DNA from 4 places in the Sporosarcina sp. FSL K6-3508 genome. Region 2 is predicted to be linked to each of the others. Evidence: riboswitches for the same ligand, from Rfam matches in the RefSeq annotation. Region 2 holds a riboswitch; each other region holds the start of a gene.
The links. A riboswitch is a leader RNA that binds a small molecule or an ion and turns the genes downstream of it on or off. The one in region 2 is predicted to bind S-adenosylmethionine.
Positions count from the first base shown of each region.

Region 1: another riboswitch for S-adenosylmethionine. It lies ahead of metK (methionine adenosyltransferase); the one in region 2 lies ahead of MKX97_RS04185 (5-methyltetrahydropteroyltriglutamate--homocysteine S-methyltransferase).
Region 3: another riboswitch for S-adenosylmethionine. It lies ahead of MKX97_RS16895 (bifunctional homocysteine S-methyltransferase/methylenetetrahydrofolate reductase); the one in region 2 lies ahead of MKX97_RS04185 (5-methyltetrahydropteroyltriglutamate--homocysteine S-methyltransferase).
Region 4: another riboswitch for S-adenosylmethionine. It lies ahead of MKX97_RS12730 (methionine ABC transporter ATP-binding protein); the one in region 2 lies ahead of MKX97_RS04185 (5-methyltetrahydropteroyltriglutamate--homocysteine S-methyltransferase).

Region 1 covers NZ_CP152016.1:2,462,177-2,469,661, forward strand. Annotated here, with positions in the region: gene MKX97_RS12170 (amidase) at 1-1,089, opposite strand, end outside; gene metK (methionine adenosyltransferase) at 1,199-2,410, opposite strand; SAM riboswitch class I at 2,588-2,707, opposite strand; gene pckA (phosphoenolpyruvate carboxykinase (ATP)) at 2,878-4,464, shown strand; gene MKX97_RS12185 (prolyl oligopeptidase family serine peptidase) at 4,512-5,309, opposite strand; gene MKX97_RS12190 (NUDIX domain-containing protein) at 5,302-5,760, opposite strand; gene MKX97_RS12195 (hypothetical protein) at 5,808-6,122, opposite strand; gene MKX97_RS12200 (NAD-dependent malic enzyme) at 6,441-7,485, opposite strand, start outside.
Region 2 covers NZ_CP152016.1:911,970-919,454, forward strand. Annotated here, with positions in the region: gene MKX97_RS04165 (reverse transcriptase domain-containing protein) at 1-274, opposite strand, end outside; gene MKX97_RS04170 (endonuclease) at 792-1,628, opposite strand; gene MKX97_RS04175 (DUF5320 domain-containing protein) at 1,751-1,978, shown strand; gene MKX97_RS04180 (Na+/H+ antiporter NhaC family protein) at 2,450-3,760, shown strand; gene MKX97_RS04185 (5-methyltetrahydropteroyltriglutamate--homocysteine S-methyltransferase) at 3,879-4,982, opposite strand; SAM riboswitch class I at 5,123-5,224, opposite strand; gene MKX97_RS04190 (GntR family transcriptional regulator) at 6,020-6,739, shown strand; gene MKX97_RS04195 (amidohydrolase) at 6,778-7,485, opposite strand, start outside.
Region 3 covers NZ_CP152016.1:3,378,044-3,385,528, reverse strand. Annotated here, with positions in the region: gene metH (methionine synthase) at 1-563, opposite strand, end outside; gene MKX97_RS16895 (bifunctional homocysteine S-methyltransferase/methylenetetrahydrofolate reductase) at 544-2,403, opposite strand; SAM riboswitch class I at 2,485-2,594, opposite strand; gene MKX97_RS16890 (hypothetical protein) at 2,759-2,956, shown strand; gene MKX97_RS16885 (biotin transporter BioY) at 3,224-3,826, shown strand; gene bioB (biotin synthase BioB) at 3,823-4,827, shown strand; gene MKX97_RS16875 (CtsR family transcriptional regulator) at 5,057-5,527, shown strand; gene MKX97_RS16870 (UvrB/UvrC motif-containing protein) at 5,539-6,090, shown strand; gene MKX97_RS16865 (protein arginine kinase) at 6,080-7,168, shown strand; gene MKX97_RS16860 (ATP-dependent Clp protease ATP-binding subunit) at 7,360-7,485, shown strand, end outside.
Region 4 covers NZ_CP152016.1:2,554,766-2,562,250, reverse strand. Annotated here, with positions in the region: gene MKX97_RS12760 (acetyl-CoA C-acetyltransferase) at 1-874, shown strand, start outside; gene MKX97_RS12755 (acyl-CoA dehydrogenase family protein) at 907-2,706, shown strand; gene MKX97_RS12750 (arsenate reductase family protein) at 3,069-3,428, shown strand; gene gcvH (glycine cleavage system protein GcvH) at 3,507-3,890, shown strand; gene MKX97_RS12740 (hypothetical protein) at 3,948-4,301, shown strand; gene MKX97_RS12735 (thioredoxin family protein) at 4,294-4,593, shown strand; SAM riboswitch class I at 4,645-4,750, shown strand; gene MKX97_RS12730 (methionine ABC transporter ATP-binding protein) at 4,904-5,929, shown strand; gene MKX97_RS12725 (methionine ABC transporter permease) at 5,922-6,590, shown strand; gene MKX97_RS12720 (MetQ/NlpA family ABC transporter substrate-binding protein) at 6,669-7,485, shown strand, end outside.

The DNA.
Region 1 (7,485 bases), 1.6 Mb from region 2:
AGCTACTCGTTCCGCTGAAGGTTTGAATAAAGAGGCACCAATTAAAGCCCAGGATAAATACCGATGCAAATCGGTTTGTTTGCCCGCCTTGTCTAATAAAAATTCACGCACCGGCCGGATCGGACGTGTGCCGAATGCTTCTACTGCTGCTCCACTCGCGCCGTCAATGGACATGATCTCTTGCCATAATTCCGCTGATTCTTGAAAATGAGGAGGTATGTCCTCTCTAATAGGAAATTCTGTCGACAGAAATCCTTTGATCGCCTGTAAGAAGCCTTCTGTCTCCTTAGATAGCGGCAGCTTCATATCGGGCAAGAACGTTACAGTATATTGATTCAACTCATTTTCCATAGGTAGTTCATCCGCAATGATGCTGTAAAGCAGTTTTGCATCCCGTACCGATTTTGTCATCGGCCCGATTCCAAGCATTCTTTGCTGTAATGGATGCTCTTCGGCAGGATAGCTGCCGATTGATGAAACTTGCGAATTTCCTGATTTGAAGCCAATGACCCCAGTAAAATGACTTGGGAAACGGATGGATCCTCCGATATCTGAACCTATTCCCGCTGCAGCCGCCCCTAGAGCAATCGCCGCACCTTCTCCGCCACTCGAGCCGCCTACTGTCCTAGAGAGGTCGTAGGGATTGTTGGTGCGGCCATACAATGCATTGTCGGTCTCCTGACAAAAACAGAGTGCCGGTGTATTTGTCTTGCCGATCAGGATGGCGCCTTCCGCTTTTAATCGACGGACAATTTCCGCGTCTGTCGTTTGCATCTGTCCCTTACGATACGGCAATCCGCCTGTCGTCTGCATCCCAGCCACATCGAATGATTCCTTCATACTAATAGGTACGCCAAATAATTTCCCTGTCATCTTCGTTGTATTCCGTTCTTTGTCTGCTTGATCCGCTTCGGCCAACGCCTTAGTAAATCGCTCTTCCACTAAAAAGTTCACAGCTGGATTGGTTGCCTGACATTGTGCAATATAAGCCTCCGTCGCTTGACGTGAAGTAATCTGCCCGCTATCTAACTCCGCTTTCAATTGCACAGCATCCATATCGAGCACAAATGTATGTTGTAGTGTAGTCAATAAATTTCCCCTTTCCCAATTTCTGAATGTTCTTTATTTTATATTATACTATAAAAAAAAGGCAGGAAGAAGGATATTAATCCCCCCTTTCTGCCTTCAACTATCTTTTTTATTGTTTCACATCATTTTTAATTGCTAATTCTAATAATGCATCTGCCTTATCCGTTTTCTCCCACGGCAATTCAATATCCGTACGGCCAAAATGACCGTATGCAGCCGTTTGTTGATAGATCGGACGACGAAGATCAAGCATTTTAATGATGCCTGCAGGTCGCAGATCAAACAACTCCCGAACAAATTCGACTAAGAGTGCTTCGGATAGACGGCCTGTATCGAATGTATTGATTGAAATGGATACCGGGCTTGCCACACCGATTGCATAGGCAAGTTGTACTTCACAATGCTCTGCCAATCCTGCCGCCACAATATTTTTCGCGACATAGCGTGCAGCATAGGAAGCAGAACGATCCACTTTTGTTGCATCTTTACCAGAAAATGCACCGCCGCCATGACGAGAATATCCGCCATATGTATCCACGATGATTTTTCTTCCAGTGAGTCCCGCATCTCCCTGAGGACCACCCACAACAAAACTTCCTGTCGGATTAATGAAGTATTTCGTCTGTTCGTCCAATAGGTGAGCAGGTACGACCGCGTCGATTACTACTTCTTTAATATCCTTCTCGATTTGTTCCATTGTCGCTTCCGGATGATGCTGTGTCGAAATAACAATCGTATCAATCCGCACAGGTTTGTTGTCTTCGTCATACTCTACAGTTACTTGCGTTTTACCATCAGGACGCAGGTAAGAAATCAACTCTTCTTTACGCGCTTGCGCAAGTCGGAATGCCAGCTTGTGGGAAAGACTGATCGGAAGCGGCATTAATTCAGGTGTTTCATTACAAGCGTAACCAAACATCAATCCTTGGTCACCCGCTCCGATGGCATCCAGTTCTTCGTCTGTCATAGAGCCTTCACGAGCTTCGAGCGCAACGTTGACACTCGCGGCAATTTCAGGTGATTGCTCATCAATAGAAGTTAAAACAGCAGAAGTTTCATAATCGAAACCGTATTTCGCACGTGTGTACCCAATTTCTTTCACAGTATCACGGACTACTCTTGGGATATCTACGTAGGTAGTGGTAGTGATTTCACCCATTACCAATACGAGTCCTGTCGTAATACTCGTTTCACATGCCACACGGGCATTCGCATCTTCCTTTAATATCGCATCCAAAATCGCATCCGATATTTGGTCGCACATCTTGTCAGGATGGCCTTCAGTAACTGATTCTGATGTAAACAGTCGACGGTTTGTCATTTTTGTTTCCCCCTCAATCAACATGATACGGTACTCTCTTAAGTCCCTGGTAAAGCTCCACGCCTGAATTGACGTCAATCATATACCATAAGGATTCAGGGCTAGACAATATAAAAAGCCCCCTACTCACTTTCTAGCAATGAGTAAAAGGCAAAATTTCACGCGCAGCACCTTTCACTCTTATCGTCCAAGGAATTTAACCTTGCTTCAGGTTTGGCACCTTCGCGCTAGACTACTGTCTTTTGCAGGTTGCCGGGTTTCATAGGGCCTGTACCCTCCACCAACTCGGGATAAGAGTATCCGTTCATGTCACATAGTATAAAAAAGTTGTGATTTTGTCAATTTTTTTATCTCAAATCACTTGAGTTTTTAATTAGTATAGATTATTATTCTTAATGTGTTATACTATTTACGAATTAAGATGTTCTACTCAAATAAAACGACTACGCAAAGGACGGTATGTAAATATGATATCTGCAAAAATTGATGATAGTTTAAAAAGTCTTCTATCAGGAAGCAACGTGACGATCCAAGCGTCTGTGGCAGAATTAACCGAAAAGGCAGTCGCTAAAGGAGAAGCCGAACTCTCAGCAGATGGCGCTCTAGCAGCACGCACAGGTAAATATACTGGACGCTCTCCGAAGGATAAATTTATCGTCGAAGATGCAGTGTCCAAAGATAAAGTAGATTGGGGAAGCGTCAACAAGCCAATCTCCCCTGACGTATTTGATTCATTATACACGAAAGTCATCGATCATTTGAAGCAAAAGGATGAACTCTTCGTTTTCAAAGGATACGCAGGTGCAGATAAAGACTCTCAGTTATCCATACAAGTTGTCAATGAATTGGCTTGGCAAAACCAGTTTGTTCACCAATTATTCATCCGTCCAACTGCAGAAGAACTACAGTCACACGAAGCGCAATTCACAATCTTGGCTGCCCCTTCTTTCAAAGCGGATCCAGAAGTGGATGGCACAAATTCAGAGACATTCATCATCATGTCCCTTGAAAAACGTATTGTCTTGATCGGCGGAACAGAGTACGCGGGAGAAATGAAAAAATCTATTTTCTCTGCGATGAATTTCTTGCTTCCAGAGCAAGGCATCCTATCGATGCACTGTTCAGCTAACGTTGGAGAAGACGGCGATGTGGCACTATTCTTCGGTCTTTCAGGAACAGGTAAAACAACACTTTCCGCAGACGCTGACCGCAAGTTGATCGGTGACGATGAGCACGGCTGGTCTGATAACGGTGTATTCAACATCGAAGGCGGATGCTACGCGAAATGTATCAACCTTTCTGAAGAAAAAGAACCTGAAATCTTTGGCGCGATCCGTTTCGGTTCCGTGTTGGAAAACGTTGTATTGGACGAAGATACACGTATACCGGATTATGATGACAATTCATTAACTGAAAATACACGGGTTGCTTACCCGATTGAAAATATTGAAAATATTGTGACACCGTCTATTGCGGGTCACCCGAAAAACATCATCTTCTTAACGGCTGATGCTTCCGGCGTATTGCCTCCAATCTCGATCCTGACAAAAGAACAGGCAATGTACCACTTCTTAAGTGGCTTCACATCGAAATTGGCAGGTACGGAGCGTGGAATCACTGCTCCAGAACCAACATTCTCTACATGCTTCGGTTCACCGTTCTTACCTCTTCCTGCTGCAACGTATGCAGAGATGCTTGGTAAGAAAATTGACGAACACGGCGCAAAAGTATTCTTGGTTAATACTGGCTGGACCGGCGGAATATTCGGGGTCGGTTCTCGTATGAACTTAGGTTACACACGAACTATGGTTCGCGCGGCAATTGCCGGTAAGTTGGATAATGTAGAGACTAAGACAAATGAAATCTTTGGACTCGAAATGCCTCTTGAAATCGAAGGCGTGCCAAGCAATGTGTTACACCCACGTTACGCTTGGGAAAATCCTGAAGAATATGATGCAGAAGCGAAGCGTCTTGCAGCAGCTTTCCGTGAAAACTTCAAGAAATTCAACCATGTTTCTGAAGAGATCGCAATCAAAGGCGGCCCGATCGCATAATTTATTTAAAAAATCCTTGCAGAGTATTTCTGCAAGGATTTTTTTGATTATCGGCTTTTGCTTTTCATCCAATCCACTGCTTCTTTCACTAGTTTGCGGTTCATCTCGGGCGGAATGTAATGGGTAAATCCTTCTAAATACCATGTTTCGTATTCTTTATTGGCATCGCGCAGCGCATTTTCTAGTAACAGTGCTTGCTCAAATGAAACATTTGTGTCCGCCGTTCCATGGATGATCAAAGTAGGTATTTCAATATCGTGCACGCGGAACAAAGCGGTCCGCTCACGATAGGCATCCGGCATATTATTTGGTGTGCCTCCAATTACCCTCTTCATCATTCGCCGCATATCTTCACGTTCTTTATAAGTGAACACGACATCAGACACTCCTGCCCACGTCACCATCGATGTTAAATCCTCACGTAATATGGCGGTCCATAATGCCATAATGCCCCCTCGAGAGAAAGAAAAGAGATGAATCCGTTCTGAATCGACAGACGCTTGCTGTTTCAGTACTTCCACTCCGGCAACCGCATCATTGCGGTCCTCTCCTGCAAACTCGTCCTTCCCCTCGCCCCCTCGGTTGCCCCTATAATAAGGAGCAAACACGACCAAACCGTGTGAAGCAAACTGTGCAATGCGGGCGGGTCGTACCATTCCAACATGTTGGATTCCACCCCGTAAATACAGCAAGCCATCATAACGCCCTTCAGCTGTCGGTGTAGCGAGCAGTCCTTTAACCTGCAAGCCGTCAGACCAATACGTTACCTCTTCCAACCTCACATGAGGATTCGGCGATGGATACTCCTTACGCTTGATAATATCCCCGTCAGTGCGTTCAGTCATTCGCTTCCACCCACTTCCTGAGCTCTCCCATGCCGCGGTCTTTCATATGGAAGCTAAGCTCCGTGCAGGCGGCAAGCTCCGCGTCTGTCATCCAGACAGCGCCTTCTGTCTCAAGTAACGTATAGTCTCGCTCGACATGAACGACATTTCCTGTGAAAACAGCTTTGCAGAAAGGCGGATCGGTAAAGACAACGTATTCTGCAAAGGAGTGTACATTATCAATCGTCACGCCGGTTTCTTCCAATGTTTCTCGAATGGCGGCTTGTTCAATCATCTCGCCTGCCTCCGCTTTTCCTCCTGGAAACTCAATTCCGCGAATTCGATGTTTTGTCAGTAGCCACCGATCATTATGTTTGATCACAACGAGTACATGGCGTGATTCAATCCGGTGTTGATTCGGCCCAAATGTCAGTTCAACGTTGGCACCTTTTAAGTCTTCAAACTTTAGCATATGGCTCACGTCCTTTCCTATAGTGTAGCGGAAAGACGTGTGCCGAATCAACGAAAGAAGGGCAGCTTCTCAATAAAGCGTTTGGATTCATCGTCCGTGTATTCATGAATTAAGGCATAGACTTTCATCATCCGCCGATCGATATCGTGGTTGTCGCGGTCATAGTGGTAAGGTATATATGGCAGATGAGAGCGCAGAAAGTTGCGGAACTCCAAGCGGTCCATTTGGGCAAATAATCGTTCAAAAACAGGGTATGCTTCTTTTGAGACCTCTACTTTATATTCCCACGGGGAGGCGTGCGGATCGATTAGGACTTGCTGATTGGTGACGGAGACATACATCGTGTATTTTTGTTCGCTCATAACCATCCTACTTTCTTTTTTTAGGTAGCATGGCTATAACCGAAAAAAATATTCTAATTTTAAAGGCGAATGATGTGTTTTTGCCTAAGGTAATTCCAGCTTTCTACACCGGGAATTGCGCTTCAGCCAGTACGCTTTCCGTGGGGCATGCGGTGATCCTCCTTCTTACGCGCTATCCCCTGGAAGTCTCATTGAAATATAGATTTGAAAATATTAATAAAAATAATAAAGAGGTGCTTCTTACTTCGATCCTCAAAATCCTAGACAAAAAAACAAAAACCTATTAACCTCCACGAATTGTTAATAGGCTCCATGTTTTTATTTTGCTTGTTCTTCGTAGACAACTCTTTCCACTGCCAACGCGACATTTATATGCACATTGGGATCCAGTGGATGAGGCACCAGATCGTCGCGTTTTGTGCTGTCGACGATGGCAAGTGCCGCCGCAATAAGCATTGGGTAGGTAATGGCTTTTGCATTTGCGTTCAATGCACCGCGGAAGATGCCTGGAAAACCGAGGACGTTGTTCACTAAGCGGCCGTCTGCTGCATAAGCTGCGCCAGCCTCCAAAGCTTCGTCAGGGGCAATTTCCGCATTCGGATTCGACAGTGCCAAGATGATTTGTCCTTTGCGGATCATTTCCGGTTTGATTAAATTTGCAACTCCCGTCGTTGCAATGACGAGATCACATGTCTCCATGATCTCTTCCATTGAATCTGCAACTGTTCCACCAAATCCCGCCAACATGGCCTTGGCTTTCGGGTTCAGGTCGGTCCCCTTCATCTCTTTCACGCCAAAGGCCATGAACATTCTACTGATTGCTAGGCCCGCTGCCCCTAAACCAATTTGTCCGACTAATGCATTTGCTAGGTCCACGCCGACATGTTGACTTGCCGTTAATGCGGCTGCTAGTGCAACGACTGCTGTCCCATGCTGATCATCGTGCATGACGGGAATCGGCAATTCTTTCTTCAAACGTTCTTCGATTTCAAAACAATGAGGTGAGCCGATGTCTTCCAATAAAATCGCACCAAATCCTTTGTGGATATACTTCACTGTTTCTACAACTTGGTCGGGATCACTCGTATCCAATAAAATTGGAACCCCGCTGATGCCGACAAATTGATCAAACAGCACGGCTTTCCCTTCCATTACGGGCATGCCTGCAACTGGGCCAATATCTCCTAGTCCTAGAATGGCCGTTCCGTCCGTTACAATGGCTACAGTATTGGAAATGCCCGTGAAATAATTCGCCTGTTCCGGATCTTCTTGAATTGTTTTACAGACATTCGCAACACCGGGTGTATAGACTCTACGGAGGTCTGCCAGCGAACGAATCTCATGCGTGGCTTTCATATGGATT
Region 2 (7,485 bases):
GTACAGGTTTACTTGGTTTACCATATACATTCGAAAGAATGTAATTAAATTTTTTTTGAATGATATCTAGATTTTTTGCAGGCTTGTTGATAGTACGTACTTCATTAGACCTTTTTTTGGGTATTTCAAAGTCAAAGTAACGTTTATGTGCGATGACATTTTCCCATAACGTCTTTTTCTCAACTTCTAGCAAGCAAGCGACATCGTCGAATGATTTCAAATTTTTAAACAAGAATTTGAGTGTATCGATATCTTTAACTAATTTTGGTTGCAAATGGGCACCTCTTTTTGTGGAAAGACGGAGCAGCCATTCCACTTTTCTAAGTCTAGCGTGCAAAGTAGACAAAATAGTAAACGTGCTGACAGGAATAAATATTCCTTTAAAGTTATCATAACCAGGCGATTTCACCTTTGATGTTCGAAGCTACTCCGATGCTATTATACCATGTACAAAATATATTTGTACCCTTAACATGTTGGCTTATAAATTAATGATTTTCTGTTAAATTAGTTTAATTGTAAACGACACAATTCACAATCTTAACGAAGGTACCAGATCCCAACATAATTCCAACACAATTCAATGGTCAAAAACATACATTTTCTTCAGAAAATAAATCGCCAACTAGCTAATAGAAGAGTTGGGGTAACTGTGCTTTTTTGGAGTACCTGCGAATCACACAATTCAGATACGAATCTGAATTTTAAACACTTGACACCCTAAAACAATAATCAACCAGCTGGCTTACCGTTAACCCGGCTTGTTGCCGTATACTAGCTAATTTTTCATGCTAGACATCTTGAATTCTAATTTGATAAGCATTCGTTTCTGACACTGTGGAACAACTTCTATTAAATAGCTTAAACAATAAAGCATGACAAACAATTTTACCTTCTTGGCAAATAAATGTATCCAACTTGTTTAGTTTTTCATTAATCTCTGCAGTTGGCTTTTTGAGGAAAATCGTTGATGGCAAGTAGATAGTCGTCCGTTTCGAAACCGGTCGCGGTGGCAATTCGACTGCTTCTTTTCGTATCATTGCTTCGTTCATCCAAGAAGAGACCAGTTTTAGGAAGTAGATAATTTGAAACTGATCATAAAGAATTAATCTGTTTTGTCCGTCAATTTTAAAGAGTAAACCAAACTTATCGAATAGCAACGATATTAATTGGTTGTTTTCCTCGAAAGAAAAACTGTCTGTTGATAAGATGACTTTGCACATTTTACCGTTCACGACTTTTAGGTGTCCATCATCCTGAAACCACCAAGACAATGCTTCCTCGTTTAAATAGCGATTTAGGAAGTGGAAAGGCAGTTTCTTCTTGCCGGCTGGATACCATATTTGATATAGCCCGGTAATCACTCGATGCGTCCTTGATTGTACTGTGTAACATTCCGAAAAACCTTTTTTAAGACGTGGATCTATGACTCTTTTATAAACAGGGGGAGTGAGTGGTATGAACTCTTTTAATTGTGAATAGCAGTGTTCTGACCAGCCTACATCTTCAATTCGGTGAATGAATTGAAACCTCGGTTTCCGATTCCCTTGCTTCGTTATACAGCCATCCCCCAGCAACTTCCCACAAATACGATAATATAATTGCTCGTTGCCTTCCTTTGAATTCACCAGCCTGTAGGAATATTTGTTCTATACTATGTTTGTTGACTTAATCCTACTTGGAACAGTAGATAATATGCCTGATTAGCCGATATAAAAAGTAATACTTCACGAAAAGGGAGGCGACGGCTATGTATGAGAACTCTGAAGATGAACTCGAACTGCTTAAACAGCAACTGGAGTGGGTCAAGCAACAGGATCGGATTCTTGCAGAGATCGAACGCAGGTTACATGAGATGAAAGAGATTGCTAGATACGCCACAGAGCACCGATTGTCTCTGCATGAGCAAGAGCGGTCGAATAAGCAAATGCAAGAACATCAGGATGCAATTAGGTCGTTGGAGAACTATCTATCTTAAATAATATCAGTTGTTCAATTTTACTAATCCGCAATCCCTTACTGATTTATCGCAGATGACAACACAAAAAAATGAAATCACTGTAATTAATCAAAAGGCATTTGCGCAGAAAATGATTGCTCAAATGAAAGACATTCTGCATGGCCAAAATCAAAGTGTAGACAAGGTGACGATTCAAATACTCAACAGCAATTTAAAAACCTTTACAAACTTAAAGATTATGCGTGCTATACGAATAAGTCGCTAGTGTTGCATAAGCATAGAAATGGTTTTAACTTGTCTATACACCACAAAACTAAAACAGGCCCCGTGGATGAATAAACAAACGCGCCTATCGAAATAGTCATGTCTGTTTTGCGCACAGACAAGCATGAGAAATGGCACGGAAAAAGTATAACCGCTGTCGAAACGCCCCTCATATATGGTAAACTAATATGCTTACCATATACGATAAGAAATTGAGGAATAGATATGTCAAACAACACCATGAAAAAAGGAAGTCTCCTTTCGTTTTTACCGCTCATTGTTTTTGTAATTCTTTTCATCGGCTCAGGTATCGTTACAAAAGATTTTTCTATCATGCCGCTGAACGTAGCCATTCTCATTGCGGCAGCAGTCGCGCTTGTGATGAATCGAAAGGAGTCTTTCAGCACCAAAGTTGATATTTTCATGAAGAGCGCGGGGCATCCAAATATCCTTTTAATGGCGGTTATCTTTCTTTTGGCTGGTGCTTTTGCAGGTGTCGCCAAGGGAATGGGTGCTGTTGAATCAACGGTCAATCTCGGTTTGTCGATGTTGCCAGCGAATTTACTCATGGTCGGTTTGTTTATTATTGGCTGCTTCATCTCTATTTCGATGGGGACTTCGATGGGAACGATTGTCGCGTTGGCACCGATCGGAGTGGGTATTGCCAGTCAGACGGATATTCCGGTGGCGCTTGCCATGGCGACTGTTATTGGTGGCGCGATGTTTGGGGATAACTTGTCCATGATTTCGGATACAACGATCGCAGCGGTCCGGACGCAGCATACGAAAATGAAAGATAAGTTTAAAGTGAATTTTTTTATTGTCCTGCCGGGTGCGATCTTGACGATGATTCTTCTTGGCTTCTTAACGCACGGCAATACTGCTGATCTAACAGGTAACTACCCGTACCAATTCGTGAAAATCTTGCCGTATCTGGCTGTTTTAGTCGGTGCTTTGGTTGGTACACATGTGTTAATCGTGTTAGCAGGCGGGATTATTATTGCTGGTGCGATTGGTTTGATGGACGGCTCCTACAACTTGCAAAGCTATCTGCAGGCAATCGCTGACGGTGTTGTCGCGATGGAGGATTTGGCTATGGTGTCGATTTTGATTGGCGGCATCGTTGGGGTTATTCAGCATAACGGTGGTATTGATTATTTATTGCGCATGATTACGAGTAAGATTCAAACGAAAAAGGGAGCCGAATTTGGTATTGCCGGTTTAGTGAGTGCAGCGGATATTGCGACCGCGAATAACACAATCGCCATTATTATAACTGGACCGGTCGTGAAGCATATCGCGGATGAATATGAGATCGATCCCCGCAAATCGGCCAGTTTGCTCGACACGTTCTCTAGCGTTTGGCAAGGTGTTTTGCCCTATGGTGTACAAATGCTTGCTGCTTCGGGGCTCGCTGCCATTTCACCTGTGAGCATTATCATGTATTCATTTTATCCTGTATTGATGGGAATTTGTTGTGTCATCGCGATTTTGGTTGGTTTTCCGAGGTTTAAAGTGGCGGAGAAAAAGGAGTAAGGAGTACGATTTTTCATCTCAATCCAAAAAGAAGTTGTCCAAGAAGTCATATGTGGGGACCTGGTACCTCGAACAAACCCAAAAAAGCGAACAGCTCTGTAAGCCGTTCGCTCAATTCTTATCCCCAAATCTCTTTGGAAATATCTACAATGAATTTTAACTTCGCCCATTGTTCTTCTTCGGTTAAAATATTGCCATGATGAGTGGAAGCAAAGCCACATTGAGGGCTGATGCATAATTGCTCCAATGGGACATATTTTGTTGCTTCTTCCACACGCGCTTTAATATTTTCCTTACTTTCCAATTTACCATGTTTGGATGTGAATACGCCCAGCACGACTTGAGCGCCACGGTTTGGTATGTATTCCAATGGTTTGAAGTCTCCAGAACGATCATCGTCGTATTCCAGGAAGAATCCGTCCACTTTTTCCTTTGCAAACAATACAGGGGCGATTTTAGCATAGCTGCCTTCAAAAGCCCAATTAGATCGGTAGTTCCCGCGGCAAAGATGGGTCGTTACGATCAGGTCTTCCGGTTTATCTTCCAACACGCCATTGGCAACCCGTAATGCTAAGTCAATTAACTCTTCGCGGGAATGACCGCTGTCGTTAAATGGGATTTCGGAAGCGTTCAGACCGGCGATATATACATCATCCAGCTGTAAATATCGGCAACCGGCATCATAAAAGGCTTGGATTGCCTCACGGTACGTACTGATAATATCTTTTGCATATTCTTCAATGTCCGGGTAAATGTCCGGGTTGCGGATGCCCGCGTTAAATAATTGGTTGGGGCTCGGAATCGTTTGTTTGGCAATGGCACGGTCCCCGACGATCTCTTTAAATTCGATGAAGTCTTTTATTTGTGGGTGGTCCTGATTGAAGGAGACTTTCCCGATAACCCGTACATCGTATCTTTCCGTTTCTTCCCCTTTGAATGAAAAGCCTTCTTCCGGGATGTAGCCTTCCACTCCGTTTAAATGCTCAATAAAATCCGTATGCCAAAATCTGCGGCGGAATTCTCCGTCTGTCACTGCTTTCAAACCTACTTCGATTTGCTTATCAACGATATGTTTAATTTCCTCTGTTTCGATTTCATGCAGCGTTTGTGAAGAAATGTTTCCTTCTTGGAAATCCTTTCTTGCCTGATGAATTCTTTCCGGTCGTAATAGACTCCCCACGTGATCCGCTCTAAACGGCGCTTTGACTAATGTCTTTACCATCAATACCCACTCCTTATTTTATAATTTTAATTAAAATGTAGGACCGAAATTAATTTATGTCCTTGGTAATTCCCAAATTCAAAAACCCTCTCCTAATAAATAAGAAGAGGGATAGGTAGACAAATTGGAATTACCTGCTCATCTTATCTTCTAGCATTATGCTACTGGAATTGGCACAGTTCTTATAAAAGTCCGTTGCCGAGGCTTCAAAGGGCCAGTCCCTCTACCTCTCTAGATAAGAAATTTCAAAATATTAAGTTGTTAGAACTCAATATACCATGTAGAAAAGAATTGTCAATAAATAAATGATAGATTGTATCTGAGTATGATTTTGTCGTACCAGTTCATCACACAACTTGAACATTTCCTGAATTACTTACATGGTCTATCTATTTCTCTAAGGAAGAAGTCTCTACGGGATTATCGGTACTAGTCAAATACAAGTTTAAAAAGAATTGATAACGTGTGATATAATTGAGAGAATCACAAAGTGCGACCCTAAGTGCCCATAAATTCCCTAGGAGGTTTGCACAAAAAAACAGCAAAATCCTCTTTAAATCAGGAATATTAGTTTGCATATCTAGGGAAATACGATTTTAACTGCACTATATAGTATTTAAAGTATTGATGAACACAATATATCGCAGTCATTCTCTGTATAGAGAGTGTGGATTGAAATCCAAGTTAAGTGCTTTTGTTGAAGCAGAAAAGTGAAACATAAAGGAAAGGCATATCCGGTGGTTTCTATGGAATAAGCGTGAACCATAAAAATACGTACTTTTTAGCCATGGAGTATAAAAGGAAATCTACTTGTTCTGTCAATTCACGACAGACACATAGAACTCACTTGTCATAATCATACCCATCAAAATGTATGTCTTCTCATTAAACCAAATAAGGTAAATTAGGCCTTCCTAATTAGCGTAATAAAACATTTGCCCCAACGGAAATTAGACACTCATGGATTAAAAAGGTATCATATAAGTATATAGGCACGTAGGAAATTTTTCCTTGTGAACTCTGAGGAGGTAATTAGTGTGATCAATCCTAGCAGTCCTGTGCCACTTCATATACAAATTAGAAAGAGTATAGAACAAAAGATAAAGCAAGGTCTATATGAAGAGAAAATACCAAGTGAACGTGAATTAATGGAAACTTATGATGTTAGCAGAAGCACTGTTCGAGAAGCTATCTCACAATTAGTTATCGATGGAATACTAGAAAAAAAACATGGTAGGGGAACATTTATTTCAAGACATCCTGTTCATTATTGGCAGGGGAATTTTATTAGTACAACTGAAATGATTGAGCGTATGAACAAGATTCCTAGTACTAAACTAATTGGACATGGAATTGAAGTAGTTCCTGAGGAATTAAATAAGGCGATTGCTTTAGAGAATGCGTATCTGATTAAGCGTGTTCGTTATGCAAATGAGGTGCCACTTGCGATCGAAACACAGTATTATCCTGTTAATATAGGTCTACAATTGGCAAATCTAGATATTAGCCATGGAACACTATATGATTTAATGGAGAAAGAACTGTCTATTCGGCTTCATGAAGCTGATGAAAAGATTACCGCTCAAAAAATATCAATTGAAGATGCGGAATTACTTAATCTTCCTGAAGATTGTTATACTTTACACTTAGAGCGATTTGTATATGACGTGAATGGTGATTTGGTTGAATATTGTATAGCTGATTATAATCCTGAGTTATATTCACTTCATTTTAAGTCAGCAAGGGCTGGTAAATAAAAGAAGACTCCTCACTAAATGGGAGTCTTCTTTTTTATTTATAAGTTTGTTGCAACTTGTTTTGTATTTTCATAAATTACTTCTCCGTTTATAATAGTCATTTCAACTGAAATGTCTTTAATTTCTAACGGATCAATTGCAGTAGGGTCTCGATCAAGTACAGCAAAGTCCGCTAATTTTCCAACCTCTATACTACCTAAAAGGTCTTCTTCAAAGTTTAATCGTGCTCCATATATAGTCATTGATTTTATAGCTTCTAAGACATCTATCTTTTGGCCTTCTCCTAATACCTTACCTTCCCGTGTAATACGATTAACCGCTGCCCAGATAGAAAATAAGGGGGAAATGGCAGTGATTGGACAGTCTGAATGTAATGTATAAAGCATATCTAAATCTGAGGCATCTTTTAAGGGGTTCATGCGTTCTGCTCTTTCAGGTCCTAAAAATATTCGTTTATGACGATCCCCCCAATAGTACACATGATTGATAAAGAAAGAGGCGGCGATATCATGTTTTTTCATTTCCTGCAAGTCCTCTACAGTAGCGGTTTGTACGTGTTCAATGCGATGTCGATGGTCTATTTTCGTATTGGAATTAAGGGCGAATTTGTACGCTTCAATAATCGAGCCAATTGCCTGATCACCATTTCCGTGCGTTGTAACACGAAAACCACGCTTATGGAAATCAAGGACATAAGAATTTAAAGTATCTTGATGAAAAATTAATTCACCGTATAACTCGTCATC
Region 3 (7,485 bases), 1.2 Mb from region 2:
ACTTCGCGTCCTAGCTCTTCAAAGGCCTTTTTAATACCAATCGTGCCGGCTTTGACGTTTAGCATATCCTGACTAGTTTCCATGAGGATTAAATCGCTGCCAGCTTCAACCAATGCTTTCGCCTGCACGTAAAAATCATTAGAAAGTTCATCGAATGTAATGCCGCCTGTGACAGAAAGAGTCTTAGTCGTCGGTCCGATCGCCCCTGCGACAAAACGCGGCCACTCCGCAGTGGAATACTTTGCTGCACTTGCCTTTGCAATTTCGACAGCTTTAGTATTGATTTCATGTGCACGATGTCCTAGTGCAAATTCATTCAGAACAAGGGGAGTGCCGCCAAATGTGTTGGTACAAATGATGTCGGCTCCTGCCTCTAGGTACTCATCATGAATCTTCTCCAAGATATCAGGTCGTAAAACGTTTAAATATTCATTACAGCCGTCGTAATCTTCGCCTCCAAAATCTTCTGTTGAGAGGTCCTCCGCCTGCAGCATCGTCCCCATCGCGCCATCAATGATAAGGATTCGTTTGTCTAGTTGTTCTTCAATAGGATGTCTCTGCATGTGATAATTCGCTCTCCTTCTGCTTATCTATTTGTTTAATGTAGTCATGTAGCTCAAGTGTCATGTCGTAACGGAGGAATGGTGTGATTAAATACAGTCCGTTAAAGTATTGCGCTGCTGTATCGATCAGCTCCTTTGCGATCTGAATTCCTGTTTCAGTGGCTTTTGCTCGGTCGTCGCCACAGGCGCACATCCGTTCAAGCACTTCGTCAGATAGTTTAATGCCAGGCACTTCATGATGCAGAAACTCTGCGTTGCGAATATTTGTCAAAGGCATAATACCTATGAAGATAGGTGTATCTAGATGTTTTGTAGCCTCATAGACGTCAATAATCTTTTCTTTTGTATAGACAGGTTGCGTTATGAAATAATCTGCACCTGCTTCAATCTTTTTCTCCAATCGCTGAACAGCCCGGTCCAATACACGGACATTCGGATTGAACGCAGCTGAAACTGAGAAGTTCGCTTTTTTACGTAATGGTTTACCGGAGAATGAAATCCCTTCATTCAACTGTTTGATTAACTGCAGCAGTTCCATACTCGATACATCGTAGACGCTTGTTGCGCCAGGGAAATCACCAACTTTCGTCGGATCACCTGTTACAGCCAGAATATCGTGGATGCCTAACGCGTCAAGCCCCATTAGATGAGATTGTAACCCGATCAAGTTGTGATCTCGACACGTTAAGTGGACAAGAGGGCGGATATTGTGCTGCATTTTAATGATGGAACCCATTGCCATATTGCTGATCCGAGGGGATGCCAATGAGTTATCCGCCATCGTTACGGCATCAACACCTGCATCGTAAAGTAAATTGGCACCTTTAATATAATCTTCTGTCTCTAAATGCCGTGGTGTGTCCAATTCCACAATGACCGTACGTTCTGTTTTGGCTTTCTCGTGGAGCGGTTGATGTTTTACCGGGCCGGCTTCCTGAATAACGATTGGCTTTGTTGGTTCTACTACTTTCTTGGTGATAGGAGACAATCCCGCTAATCGAGTTTTCGCTGCTTTAATATGTTTAGGAGTAGTTCCGCAACACCCGCCAATTAACCGTACACCTTGATCACGCAGCAATACTGCAGCTCGCCCGAAGTACTCAGCTTCAGATTCATAGACAATGCGGCCATCTTCCACATCCAGTAAAGATGCATTCGGATAAGCGGATAAAAATGCATTTTCCGGCAGTTTCACATTTTCAAAAGCTTGGATTGTATGGTAAGGCCCTAAGCGGCAGTTTACACCGACTATACTTGCACCTAGTGATTCCAGTTGATGCAACGCGTCATTCAATGAAAGTCCGTTTTGCAAAACTCCAGGATCGTGCATGGAGACTTGCGCAATTAGCGGAACATCTGTGATTTGACGAAGTGTTGAAACGACGGATGATAATTCTTCGAAATCATAATACGTTTCGAGCAACAGTCCGTCTGGATCTCCAGTCAATAATGCGTTGGCCTGTTCAAGGACTACTTGCTTTACTTCATCGAGCGATGCATCACTTTTGCGAATTCCACGCAAACCGCCGATGGTACCAAGCACAAATTGACCACCTGGTGCAGCAGCCCGCTTTGCAATTTGGATTGCTGCTTTATTGAATTCCGTAACACGGTTTTCCAATCCATAACGAGCCAATTTCACTGCATTGGCACTGTATGTATTGGTCTGAATAATATCAGCTCCCGCCTCGATATAGTCGTGGTGGATTTTCTCTATAATTTCAGGTTTCTCTATATTTAATTCCTCATAGCAATAATCGATCCCATATGAATACAAAATAGTTCCCATTGCCCCATCTGCTGTCAGGACATTTGTTTGAAGTTTCTCCATTAATGACATCATCAAATCCCCCTTTGTTTTCTCTAATCAAAAAAAGCCTTCAAGTAAATAGAAGGCTTTGTAATCGCAATGACCAGTTCCCTCTCATCTTTCAGTGTGCCATTTCGGCATACTGCTGGAAGTAGCACCTTGCCCATCGGCTGGTTGCTGAAGCGTCTTTGGGCCAGTCCCTCTGCTTCTCTTGATAAGATATGATTCTTATTAAATTATTTCGATAATTCTAACCATATCATAGCGGCTTTGTAGGTAATCGTCAAGTGAATGTTTGATGAAGTTCTTGAAGACCGGAGTGCGCATAGAGAAATTTACTGAAACATGGTAAAATTAAAGGAGTAACTTGAAAAGGTGAGGAATCATGCAGTTTTTTAAATACTCCATTCCGATAGCGGCACTTGTCGGCACGCTTGCCTGGATTATGTTGGAGAATAATTATGAAGAAGTACCGTGGGATTCGCGTGTTTGGATTACCTTTGGCGCCGCTGCATTAAGTGGTGTACTTGCTTTTTTTCTTTTCAGGAAAGAAAAAGAAGACAAAGTCGATAAAAAGAAATAGGAGCTGCCCGAGAAGTCATGTTCATCTGACTTCCCGGGTAGTTCTTTTTTTGCAGAGAAAGCATTTTGTTCATTCTAAGAAATTGCCAGCAGGGGTAGATGTGGGTCTTGTCTGTTTCTTTCTTGCCTTATTGGATAAGAAAAGGGTGTCATTCCTTACATATAAGATGTTCCATAAATTATTAGTTAACTTAAATTAAAAACGAGTTGACAATCAATGAGTCAACCATTACTATTTTTATAGTAACTCAAAATAGAAAGAGGTGTCATGATGACGACAGCTTCGGAAGGACGTCCGCAAAGTAAATTCAGTACATTGTCAATTGTATATAGTGGAATGTTTGCTGCTTTAATGATGAATGGGGCTAATATCACTTCTTTCATACCATTTTTAGTAGTCGGGGGAGTACCTATTACATTGCAGACATTTTTCGCTGTTTTGTCAGGATTGTTATTGGGTAGCCGTCTTGGTGCATTGTCGATGACTGTCTATATGATGGTCGGCCTTGCAGGGGCTCCTGTATTTGCTAAGTTTCAAGGTGGATTTGGCCAAATCTTAAGCCCGACATTTGGTTTTATCGTTACTTTCATCTTGATTGCTTATGTAGCAGGTAAAATCGTGGAGCGTAAGAATACACTGCCATCTTATATTATTGCATCACTTGTTGCGACAGCAATCAACTATTTATTGGGTACGAACTGGATGTATGTCGCCTATAAAGTTTGGGCTGCGGCGCCAGAGGTGTTTACGTACAAAATTGCATGGCTTTGGATGATTCCTCCATTACCGAAGGATATTGTGCTAGCCGTACTGGCGGGAATATTCGCATTTAGAATTTCAAAACATTTGAAAGTGAGGCATACATTTTGACGAACTATCAAAGGCTGGCTGACCAAGTTTTGAAAGGTCACGTATTAACAAATGAGGAAGCGCTTTCAATATTAAATAGTCCGGATGAAGATTTGCTGTTGCTGCTTCATGCGACGTACTCGATCCGATCCCATTACTATGGAAACAAAGTAAAACTTAATATGATCATCAATACGAAGTCGGGGTTGTGCCCGGAAAACTGTGGCTACTGTGCCCAGTCGATTGTGTCAAAAGCACCGGTTGAAAAGTATGCAATGATGAAATCAGAAGAAATATTACAAGGTGCAGAGCGAGCTGCTGCAAATAAAGCGGGCACTTATTGTATCGTGGCAAGTGGACGAGGACCTCGGGCTAGTGAGCTTGAAATCGTTATTGATTCCGTCAAGCAAATTAAAGAGAAACATAAAGGAATGACCGTTTGTGCATGTTTAGGAATTCTGAAGCCAGAACAAGCCGCACGCTTGAAAGAAGCAGGTGTAGACCGATACAATCACAACTTGAACACCTCTGCCGAACACCATGAAAGCATCACTACGTCGCACACATACGATGATCGTGTAAACACAGTAGGACATGTAAAGGAAGCGGGAATATCTCCTTGCTCTGGCGTAATAGTCGGAATGCGTGAAACAAAAGAGGATGTCATTTCCATGGCACACAGCCTGCGGATACTCGATGCAGACTCCATTCCAGTCAACTTCCTGCACGCCGTGGATGGGACGCCGCTAGAAGGGACCTCTGAACTGGATCCGCGCTATTGCTTGAAGGTACTTAGCCTATTTCGTTTCATCAATCCAACAAAAGAAATACGAATTTCGGGTGGACGCGAAGTGAACCTTCGCAGCCTTCAACCACTTGGCTTATATGCTGCAAACTCTATCTTCATCGGTGACTATTTGACAACATCGGGTCAGGAAAACGACAAAGACCAACAAATGTTAGAAGATATGGGCTTTGAAGTGGACTTGGAACCATTGAAGAAAGAACCTATGACTATATAAGAGAGATCTAACCGCGCAGACAGCTTGCGTGGTTTTTTTCGTTCAATGAAAAACATGAAAAGATCTTGAATAATCCTCCATGTAGAGAGACAGCCTAACGCAAGACATGCAAAAAAATCAAACATACATATTAAAACAAATCAATTGCATCTCACGCATTTTCTGCGATACAATCAAGTCAAAGATAGTCAAAGTCAACTAAGAGAACGAGCAGAAACGAGGTGACGAGATGCGGAACATTTCTGACATTATTGAAGGGTATTTGAAGTCCATTATCGAAAAGGAAGACAGTGCCTCTGTTGAAATCAAACGGAATGAAGTCGCCGAGAAATTCCAATGTGTTCCTTCGCAGATCAACTACGTAATCAAAACTCGCTTCACAGTCGAGAGAGGCTACGCAGTAGAGTCAAAACGCGGAGGCGGTGGATACATTCGGATTTATCGGGTGCAGACGAATTCACGGAAGGACTTGCTCGAGCAAGCGCTGGGAAGTTTGGAAGCGGGAGCATCCTCTACGATGGCTGAAGATGTAATTATTCGTTTGATTGAAGAAGAAGTGATTACAGAGCGTGAAGCCAAACTTATGTTAGCTGCGGTGGGTCGAGCCACACTGCGCTATATGCTTCCTGAACGAGATGCATTGCGTTCGCGAATACTCCGCGCCATGTTAGTCACATTGATTTATGAAGAAGTAGAATGAGGTGATGATAAATGCTTTGTGAAAACTGCAAAGAACGTCCGGCCACTGTGGTTTTTAAACAAGAGACAATGAATGGCACGACAGAGCGGCATTTATGTGATAAATGTGCGTTTTACTCCCAGACATTTTCATTCAGCCCTGATCAAGAGCCGTTGTCCATTCAACAATTTCTGGCACATTGGCTTGGAGGTTCAGAATTATTACAAGGTCAAAAGTCGAATGAGACTTTGCCTGATGGCCCCAAATGCCCGAGTTGCGGACTGACTTTTCATAGGTTTTTAGACATTGGGAAATTTGGATGTGCGACGTGCTACGATACTTTCCGCGAGCAGCTGCCACGAGTGTTTGCTAAATTGCATAACGGCAATACAAATCATGGTGGTAAGGTACCAGTCTCCTTCAATGAACGGTTTGCTTTGAAAAAACAATTAGAGGACATCCGCACAAAAATGAAGGAAGCGGTAGAAGCTGAGCGTTTTGAAGAAGCTGCCGTATTACGAGATGAAGCCAATACAGTAAAAAAGCAATTGGCCGATGGAGGTGACGATCAACATGTCATTTGAAAAATTCATCAAACAAGAGCTGACAGGCTGGATGGTGGCAAAGGGAGAACATTCGGATATCGTCCTATCTACAAGAATCAGATTAGCACGCAACCTGCAAAGTTACCTATTCCCTATTTGTGCTTCTGAAGAAGACGCTAAACGTGTCAATGAAGCAGTTGACCAAGCGGTGGCTACTATGGAAGAGCATCATTTTGCGGGCACGTCGATGTCAGACCTATCGCCTCTTGAGAGACAAATATTAGTTGAGAAACATTTGGTAAGCCCACAGTTAATCGACCCAGATAAATACGGTTCGGTCCTGCTTTCAGAAGATGAAACAATCAGTATTATGGTGAATGAAGAAGACCATATACGTATCCAATGTATTTATCCTGGCTTTCAAATCGATACTGCCTATGAGCAGGCGAATCAAGTAGACAGCGAGATAGAACGAAACTTGGATTATGCTTTTGATGAGACGTTTGGCTATTTGACTAGTTGTCCATCCAACACAGGAACCGGTATGCGGGCATCTGTCATGATGCATTTACCGGCTCTCACCATCACCAAGCAAATTGAACGGATTATTCCTGCAATATCACGTCTTGGGATGGTGGTGCGCGGTAGCTACGGAGAAGGCAGTGAAGCCCTTGGAAATATTTATCAGATATCCAATCAAACAACACTTGGCAAGTCTGAAGAAGAAATATTGAAGGATCTGGACAATATATCAAAGCGTTTGATTGCACACGAGAAAAAGTCCCGTGAAATATTATTAGCGAAATCACAGGTCCATTTGGAAAATCGGCTTTACCGTTCGCTTGGTACGATTACTCATGCCCGTATACTACCTTCCGCAGAAGCAGCCAGATGTTTGTCCGATGTCCGTTTGGGTATTGATTTAGGTATCATAGAAAATTTAGACATGGCAATTTTAAATGAATTAATGATTTTCATGCAGCCAGGTTTCCTTCAGCAATATGCGGGTACAGAATTAACATCAGACCAACGCGACGTATTTCGTGCAAAATTATTCCGTGATCGCTTAGGAATTGAATGTACGCAAGCTCCAGGAAACAATTCTGAAAAGTCCTGAGCATACTTTTTGCAAGATCGTCAATTTGGATTTATAGTTAATCAAAGATAGTCAAAGTCAGTATTGAGGTTTAAATTACGGCTTTTTATGAAATGATATGAATAGGTATAGAGTGAAGGATTAAAGCAATGAGGATTCAACTGGCATAACATAGAATAGGTTCTATTTATGAAGAAAAGAGGGGAATGGATATGATGTTTAATCGATTTACACAACGTGCGCAAAAAGTTTTGCAACTGGCTCAAGAAGAGGCAATACGCTTAAAACACGAATCAATTGGTACAGAGCATATTTTACTTGGATTGATCCGAGAAGGC
Region 4 (7,485 bases), 1.6 Mb from region 2:
GGAACGAATTATGCTTGGTCATTCGGAAGCGATTCTCGCAGGCGGCGTAGAGTCGATGAGTATGGTACCGATGATGGGCAATACGATTCGCCCGAACTTCAAATTAGCAGAAGAAGCGCCGGAGTATTATATGGGAATGGGCCACACAGCGGAACAAGTGGCGCAGAAATACGGTATTTCACGTGAAGATCAAGATGCTTTCGCAGTAGAATCACATAAGCGTGCAGAAGCAGCGATTAAAGAGGGCAAGTTTGTCGATGAAATTGTACCAGTCGAAGTGGTCAAACGTTTTGTTGATGCTGAAGGGAATTATCAGGAAAAGCACGTATTGTTCGAAATGGACGAAGGGGTACGTCCAGGAACGACAACGGAAGTACTAGGCAAGTTGCGTCCAGCATTTAATGCGAAAGGTTCTGTTACAGCGGGGAATGCTTCTCAGACATCTGACGGAGCAGCGACTGTCCTGTTAATGGATTCCGAAGTTGCGGAGCAGCGCGGATTGAAACCGCTAGCAAAATTCCGTTCATTTGCGGTAGGCGGTGTCCCACCTGAAATCATGGGAATCGGGCCGATTGAAGCGGTTCCGAAAGCATTGAAGATTGCGGGTCTGTCTGTTGAAGATATCGATCTTTGGGAATTGAATGAAGCATTCGCATCCCAATCACTCGCGGTCATTCGCCATCTTGGGCTCGATACGAACAAAGTGAATGTCAATGGGGGAGCTATCGCTACGGGTCACCCGCTAGGTGCAACGGGCACGGTGTTGACTTTGAAATTAATCAATGAATTGAAGCGTCAAGGCAAACAGTATGGTGTCGTCACGATGTGTATCGGTGGCGGAATGGGTGCTGCAGGGGTATTTGAAGTTTTATAAACAAAAAAATGGGAGAAACAGGGGGAATATATATGACAAAAGCTATGGAGGGAATTAATATGACAGAATTCGTTAAAGGTGGAGCGTTTTTAACAGAGGACCTGAGTGCAGAACGCGTATTTACACCGGAAGATTTTACAGATGAGCAAAAGATGATTGCAAAGACAACGGAAGAGTACGTTAAAAATGATGTAGCTCCTTTAATTGATAATCTGGAAAATCACGAGTTCGAACATTCTGTGAAACTATTGAAAAAAGCCGGAGACCTTGGACTGCTTGCAGCGGACATCCCAGAAGAGTACGAAGGGTTAGGTTTGGATAAGATTTCATCTGCATTGATCGCTGAAAAAATGTCATTAGCAGGCGGTTTCTCTATCACACACGGCGCTCACGTAGGAATCGGTACATTGCCAATCGTTTTATTCGGTAATGAAGAGCAAAAAAAGAAGTACTTACCAAACTCTGCAACTGGTGCTAAGATTTCCGCATACGCCTTAACAGAGCCAAGCTCAGGATCGGATGCCCTTGGAGCGAAAACAACTGCAAAATTAAACGCAGCGGGTACGCACTACGTCTTGAACGGCGAGAAACAATGGATCACGAACTCTGCATTTGCTGACGTATTCGTTGTATACGCTAAAGTGGATGGCGACAAATTCACAGCATTCATCGTAGAGAAGGAATTCCCAGGCGTTTCAGTAGGTCCGGAAGAGAAAAAAATGGGTATCAAATCATCTTCAACTCGTACGTTAATCTTGGAAGATGCAGAAGTGCCTGTAGAGAACTTGCTGGGTGAAATTGGCAGAGGTCATATTATTGCATTCAACATCTTGAACATTGGTCGCTATAAATTGGGAGTAGGAACAATCGGAGGTTCGAAACGTTCCCTTCAGTTGGCTATTGAGTATGCGAACCAACGTAAACAGTTCAACACACCAATTTCTTCATTTAACTTGACGAAAGAGAAGTTTGGTACGATGGCTTCTATGCTTTATGCAACAGAAAGCTTGATCTACCGTACAGTAGGTTACTTTGAAGAGCGCAATGCTGCAATGAGCCTGGAAGAGCAAAAGGACGGTAAAGCAGTGGCGGCTTCGATTGCAGAGTATGCGATTGAATGTTCCATCAACAAAGTCGTTGGTTCTGAAGTACTTGATTATATCGTGGATGAGGCAGTTCAGCTGCACGGCGGCTATGGCTTCATGCAGGAATATGAAGTAGAACGTATTTACCGCGACTCCCGTATTAACCGTATTTTTGAAGGAACAAATGAAATCAACCGGATGATCGTACCGGGTACGTTCATTAAGAAAGCAATGAAAGGCGAATTGCCATTATTGCAACAAGCACAAGGACTGCAAGAAGAGCTGCTCATGATGATGCCTGAAGAAGTGGGCGACGAAGCGTTGGCTCAAGAGAAAATGCTTGTGAAAAATGCGAAGAAAATCGGTATTTTAGTGGCAGGACTTGCAGCGCAGCGCTTTGGCACAAAGCTTGAGCAAGAGCAGGAAATCCTTGTGAACATCGCGGACATTGCGAATGATCTCTTCGGGATGGAATCTGCCCTGTTACGGACGGAGAAAGCGATTAATAAAAACGGTGAAGAAAAAGAAAACCAAAAATTACTTTACACACAAATCTTCTGTCAGGAAGCGTTCGCACGCATCGAAGCAGCAGCGAAGGAGACACTACTTGCAGCTGTGGAAGGCGACAACCAACGTATGATGCTGTCTGCATTACGTAAGCTGACACGTAATAATCCGTATAACTTGATTGCGAAGAAACGTGAAGCTGCTGAGAGATTAATCGAGGCAGAGAAGTATATCGTTTGATAGTTGAACGATGAAAGAGCCCTGTCCGGAAATGATCTTCCGGGCAGCTTTTTCAATTTATCGCCGAAATAGTTTTCCGACGATCATAAACGAATCGTAGGCGCTCATAAATTCTGGCTGTCTATCATACAAAGTGTTCGGCCGCTCATACACAGCCTTCATGCGCTCATAACATCACTGAACTTGATCATAAAGCTAATCAAAGCGCTCATAGAGTGATTAAATCCAGGGTAGATCAAACTCTGTTCTCTGCTCAACGCCTCCTGTCGGTTCATGATTTATCGGAAAACCTTTTTGCAATGGGCGAGGACCAAGCAATTCAGACATCTTTTTGCTATACTGACCAAAAAGGGGGCACAAAAATGACAGTTACATATTATGGCTATCCGAAATGCGGGACGTGCCGCAAAGCAAAGAAATGGTTGGAGAATGAAGGGATTTCATTTGAAGAAGTAAATATTGCTGACCAACCGCCAAGTGAAGAGGAACTGCGCATGATGATCGCAAACTCCGGATTGGAATTGAAAAAGTTCTTCAATACGAGTGGCATGAAGTACCGTGAGCTTCAATTGAAGGATAAACTGCCTAACATGACAGAAGATGAAAAGGTTGTTTTACTCGCGTCAGATGGCATGCTGATCAAGCGTCCGATCGTTACAGATGGCCAGCGAGTGACGGTAGGTTTTAATGAAGCAATATTCGCAGAAACGTGGCAAGGGTGAACATAGAATCTTGTCTTTCATACGGAACTATGGCAAACTAAATAGAGACAAACTATTACAAATGTTGGGGGTTAAGACATGAGCACACCAAAAGATTTGCGTTATTCAGAAGAGCACGAATGGGTAAAAGAAGAAGACGGTAAATACCGTATCGGGATCACACATTTCGCACAGTCTGAACTAGGGGATATCGTATTCGTTGAGCTTCCGCAAGTTGGCGATGAAGTGAAATCAGACGAGCCTTTCGGTAGTGTTGAATCAGTGAAAACTGTTTCTGAATTGTATGCTCCATTGACTGGTAAAGTCGTAGCAGTAAACGAAGAGCTGGAAGATAGCCCCGAGCTTGTGAACGAGTCTCCGTATGAAGGCGCTTGGATGATCGTTGTTGAAGTTGCTGACAAAGCAGAGCTTGATGAATTAATGACAGCTGAACAGTATGAAAAAATGACAGCTGGGGAATAAAAAGTAAAAGCGCTGGGAACATTCCAGCGCTTTTTTACACTATGAGGAGGAACGTGGATGAATCCGAAAGTACTTATTGTGGAAGGCAGTACCGACCGCAACCGGCTAAGACCAATGCTTGCGGAGCCGGTAGATATCATTTGTACAAACGGCACGATCAGTTCCTATCATATTGAAGAACTTCTGGCGCCATACGAAGAGCAGGAACTTTTCATCTTTGTGGATGCGGATGTTTCAGGTGATACGATCCGCAAGTTGTTCAAGCAGCTCTATCCAGAAGCAAAACACTTATATACAGATCGACTATACCGGGAAGTGGCGACAACGCCGATCAAAGTGTTAGCGGGCATTTTAGTCGCAGCTAATTTCAAGATACATTCCAACTATTTGGCAGGTGGGGCATATGGATAATTGGACGATTGAAGATTGGGAACGCGAACAGGCGGCGGAGCAATTGGCCGCTTTTTATTTATTTACTCCGATGTGCGGGACGTGTGCAGTTGCATCTAAAATGCTGACGGTGATTGAAACACTGCGTCCGGAGCTGACAATTGGTAAAGCAGATTTAAACTACGTCGTGCAATTAGCGGAAGACTATAAGATCGAAAGTGTACCTTGCTTGCTTATTCATCGGTCCGGGCAACCGATGGAAAAGATTTACGCATTTCATTCCGTTCCTTATTTACTGGAAAAGCTGAGTTGACAATGGAAGCGGAAGTATGGTATAAGTAGTACAATCAATTGAATATCAAGACTCTTATAAAGAGTGGTGGAGGGAAGTGCCCTATGAAGCCCGGCAACCGTCACATATGTGAAATGGTGCCAAGTCACTCAAAGCGAATTGCTTTGACAGATGAGAGAATGGAAACGTACATAACGATTCATACGTTCTGCCTTTCTGCTTATCTGCAGAAGGGTTTTTTTATGATCAAAAGCGGAAAGCGTCGTTAAGCCTCGGCAGGCGTTGACGGACGGAAACGAGTATAATGGATTTATTGAAGGTGGTGCAGGAAATGATTCAACTAACAAACGTTCAAAAGACATTCCAATTGAGCGGTTCAGAAATTGTAGCAGTGGATGATGTAACATTCACGATTAAAGAAGGAGAAATTTTCGGCATCATTGGTTATAGTGGTGCCGGGAAAAGTACATTGATCCGGTTGTTGAATGGTTTGGAACAACCGACTTCAGGAAGCATTGTGATCAATGGGCAAGAAATGACGACGCTGAAGGGCGCGAAAATGCGAAATGCGCGTCAGAAGATCAGTATGATATTCCAGCATTTCAACTTGCTGTGGTCAAGAACTGTTGAAGAAAATATTGCGTTCCCTTTGGAAATTGCAGGCGTGAAGAAACCAGAACGTCAGCGCAAAGTGAAGGAACTGATTGATCTGGTCGGTTTGACAGGACGGGAGAAGGCGTATCCCGCGCAATTATCCGGTGGACAGAAGCAGCGTGTCGGTATTGCACGAGCGCTTGCTAATGACCCTGAAGTGTTGCTTTGTGACGAAGCGACTTCTGCACTGGATCCTGAAACGACCAACGCGATTTTGGATCTGTTGACGAATATCAATGAACGTCTCGGTTTGACGATCGTCTTGATTACACATGAAATGCACGTTATTCGTAAGATTTGCCATCGTGTAGCGGTCATGGAAGCAGGGAAAGTCGTAGAAATCGGCAGTGTCCTGGATGTCTTCCAATCCCCGCAAGCGGATATTACGAAGCGTTTTATATCTCAGGTGACGGATACAGGAGACACGGACGCAGCGGTGGCACATCTTCAACAAGAGACACCTCTTGGAAAACTCGTGAAATTGGCGTTTATCGGGGAACGTACGGAACAGCCGGTGCTTGCAGAGTTGATTCGAAAGTTTCCGGTCGATGTCAATATTGTTCAAGGAAATATCTCGACAACGCGTGACGGCGCATACGGTACACTCGTCTTGCAGCTTGTAGGTGACGTGGCGGTCATTGATGAAGCCATCGCCTACTTACATGCCAATGAAGTAAAGACGGAGGTGCTGGCAAATGATTGAACAGTGGTTTCCAAATGTTAATTGGGAGAAAATGTGGACGGCTACTGGAGAAACGCTGTACATGTCAGCGTACTCTACCTTATTTACATTTGTGCTCGGCATCGGTCTTGGTCTGCTGTTGTTCCTGACAAGTCCGGGACAGTTGTGGGCGAATAAAATTACGAATGTCATCACAGGTGCTTTCGTTAATATCTTCCGTTCCGTGCCATTTATCATTTTAATTATTCTATTGCTTCCATTAACCAATTTATTGATCGGAACGATGCGCGGTCCTGATGCTGCGCTGCCGGCTTTGATTATTGGAGCTGCACCGTTTTACGGACGGATGGTACTTATCGCGTTACAGGAAATCGATAAGGGAGTCATTGAAGCCGCACGTTCGATGGGTGCGCGTACTTCTACGATCATCTTCAAAGTTCTGTTGCCTGAATCGATGCCCGCGCTCGTGTCAGGAATTACGGTTACTTCCATTGCACTTGTTGGCTATACTGCGATGGCAGGAGTAATCGGTGCGGGTGGACTCGGGACACTTGCTTATTTGGAAGGTTTCCAGCGTAACCGAGGAGACGTGACGTTGATGGCAACAATCTTAGTGCTCGTCATAGTATTTGTCATCCAATTTATCGGTGACTTCATCGTGAATCGTTTGGACAAGAGGTAAAGGGATTGCCGGAGGCTTCCTTTTTGGGAGCCCCTGTTAACCATATAAAATTTATAATGGAAAGGGAGAAATGTGAATATGAAGAAGTTTTTATTCGGTCTATTCGCGGCAGCTTTAGTTTTAGCACTTGCAGCATGCGGAACAAAAGACGATAACAAGACAGGCGGCAATGCAGCAGATGGGGATGCTGATAAAGAAAAAGAAGAGAAAACGACGTTAGTAGTCGGTGCATCCAATACGCCACATGCTGTTATTCTGGAAAAAGCACAGCCTCTATTAGAAGAAAAAGGCTATGAGTTAAAGATTGAAAGTTATACAGATTATGTACTTCCGAATAAAGATTTGGAGGAAGAAGTACTGGATGCAAAATACTTCCAGCACATTCCTTACTTAGAGGGCCAAATTGCTGATTTTAATTATGATTTCGTCAATGCAGGTGCAATTCATATTGAGCCGATTGGAGTCTACTCTAAAAAGTACAAGACTCTGGAAGAACTTCCTGACGGTGCAACCATTCTGATCAGTAACTCTGTAGCGGATCATGGTCGTGTACTTGCAATGCTTGAAGAAAAAGGTTTGATCAAGCTGGCTGAAGACGTAGAAAAAGTTAAGGCTGAAGTGGAAGATATCGTTGAAAATCCTAAAAATCTAAACTTCGATGCAAACTATGAAGCAGCTTTAATGCCTCAGCTTTATAATAATGATGAAGGCGATGCTTTGTTGATCAACTCAAACTTTGCGATCGACGCTGGCTTGAATCCATTAGAAGATGCGATTGCTTTGGAAGATAAAGAATCTCCATACGTCAATATTGTTGCAACGAGAAATGGCGATGAAAACAGCGATGCGATTAAAGCGCTGATCGAAGTACTGACATCCCAAGAAATTCAAGACT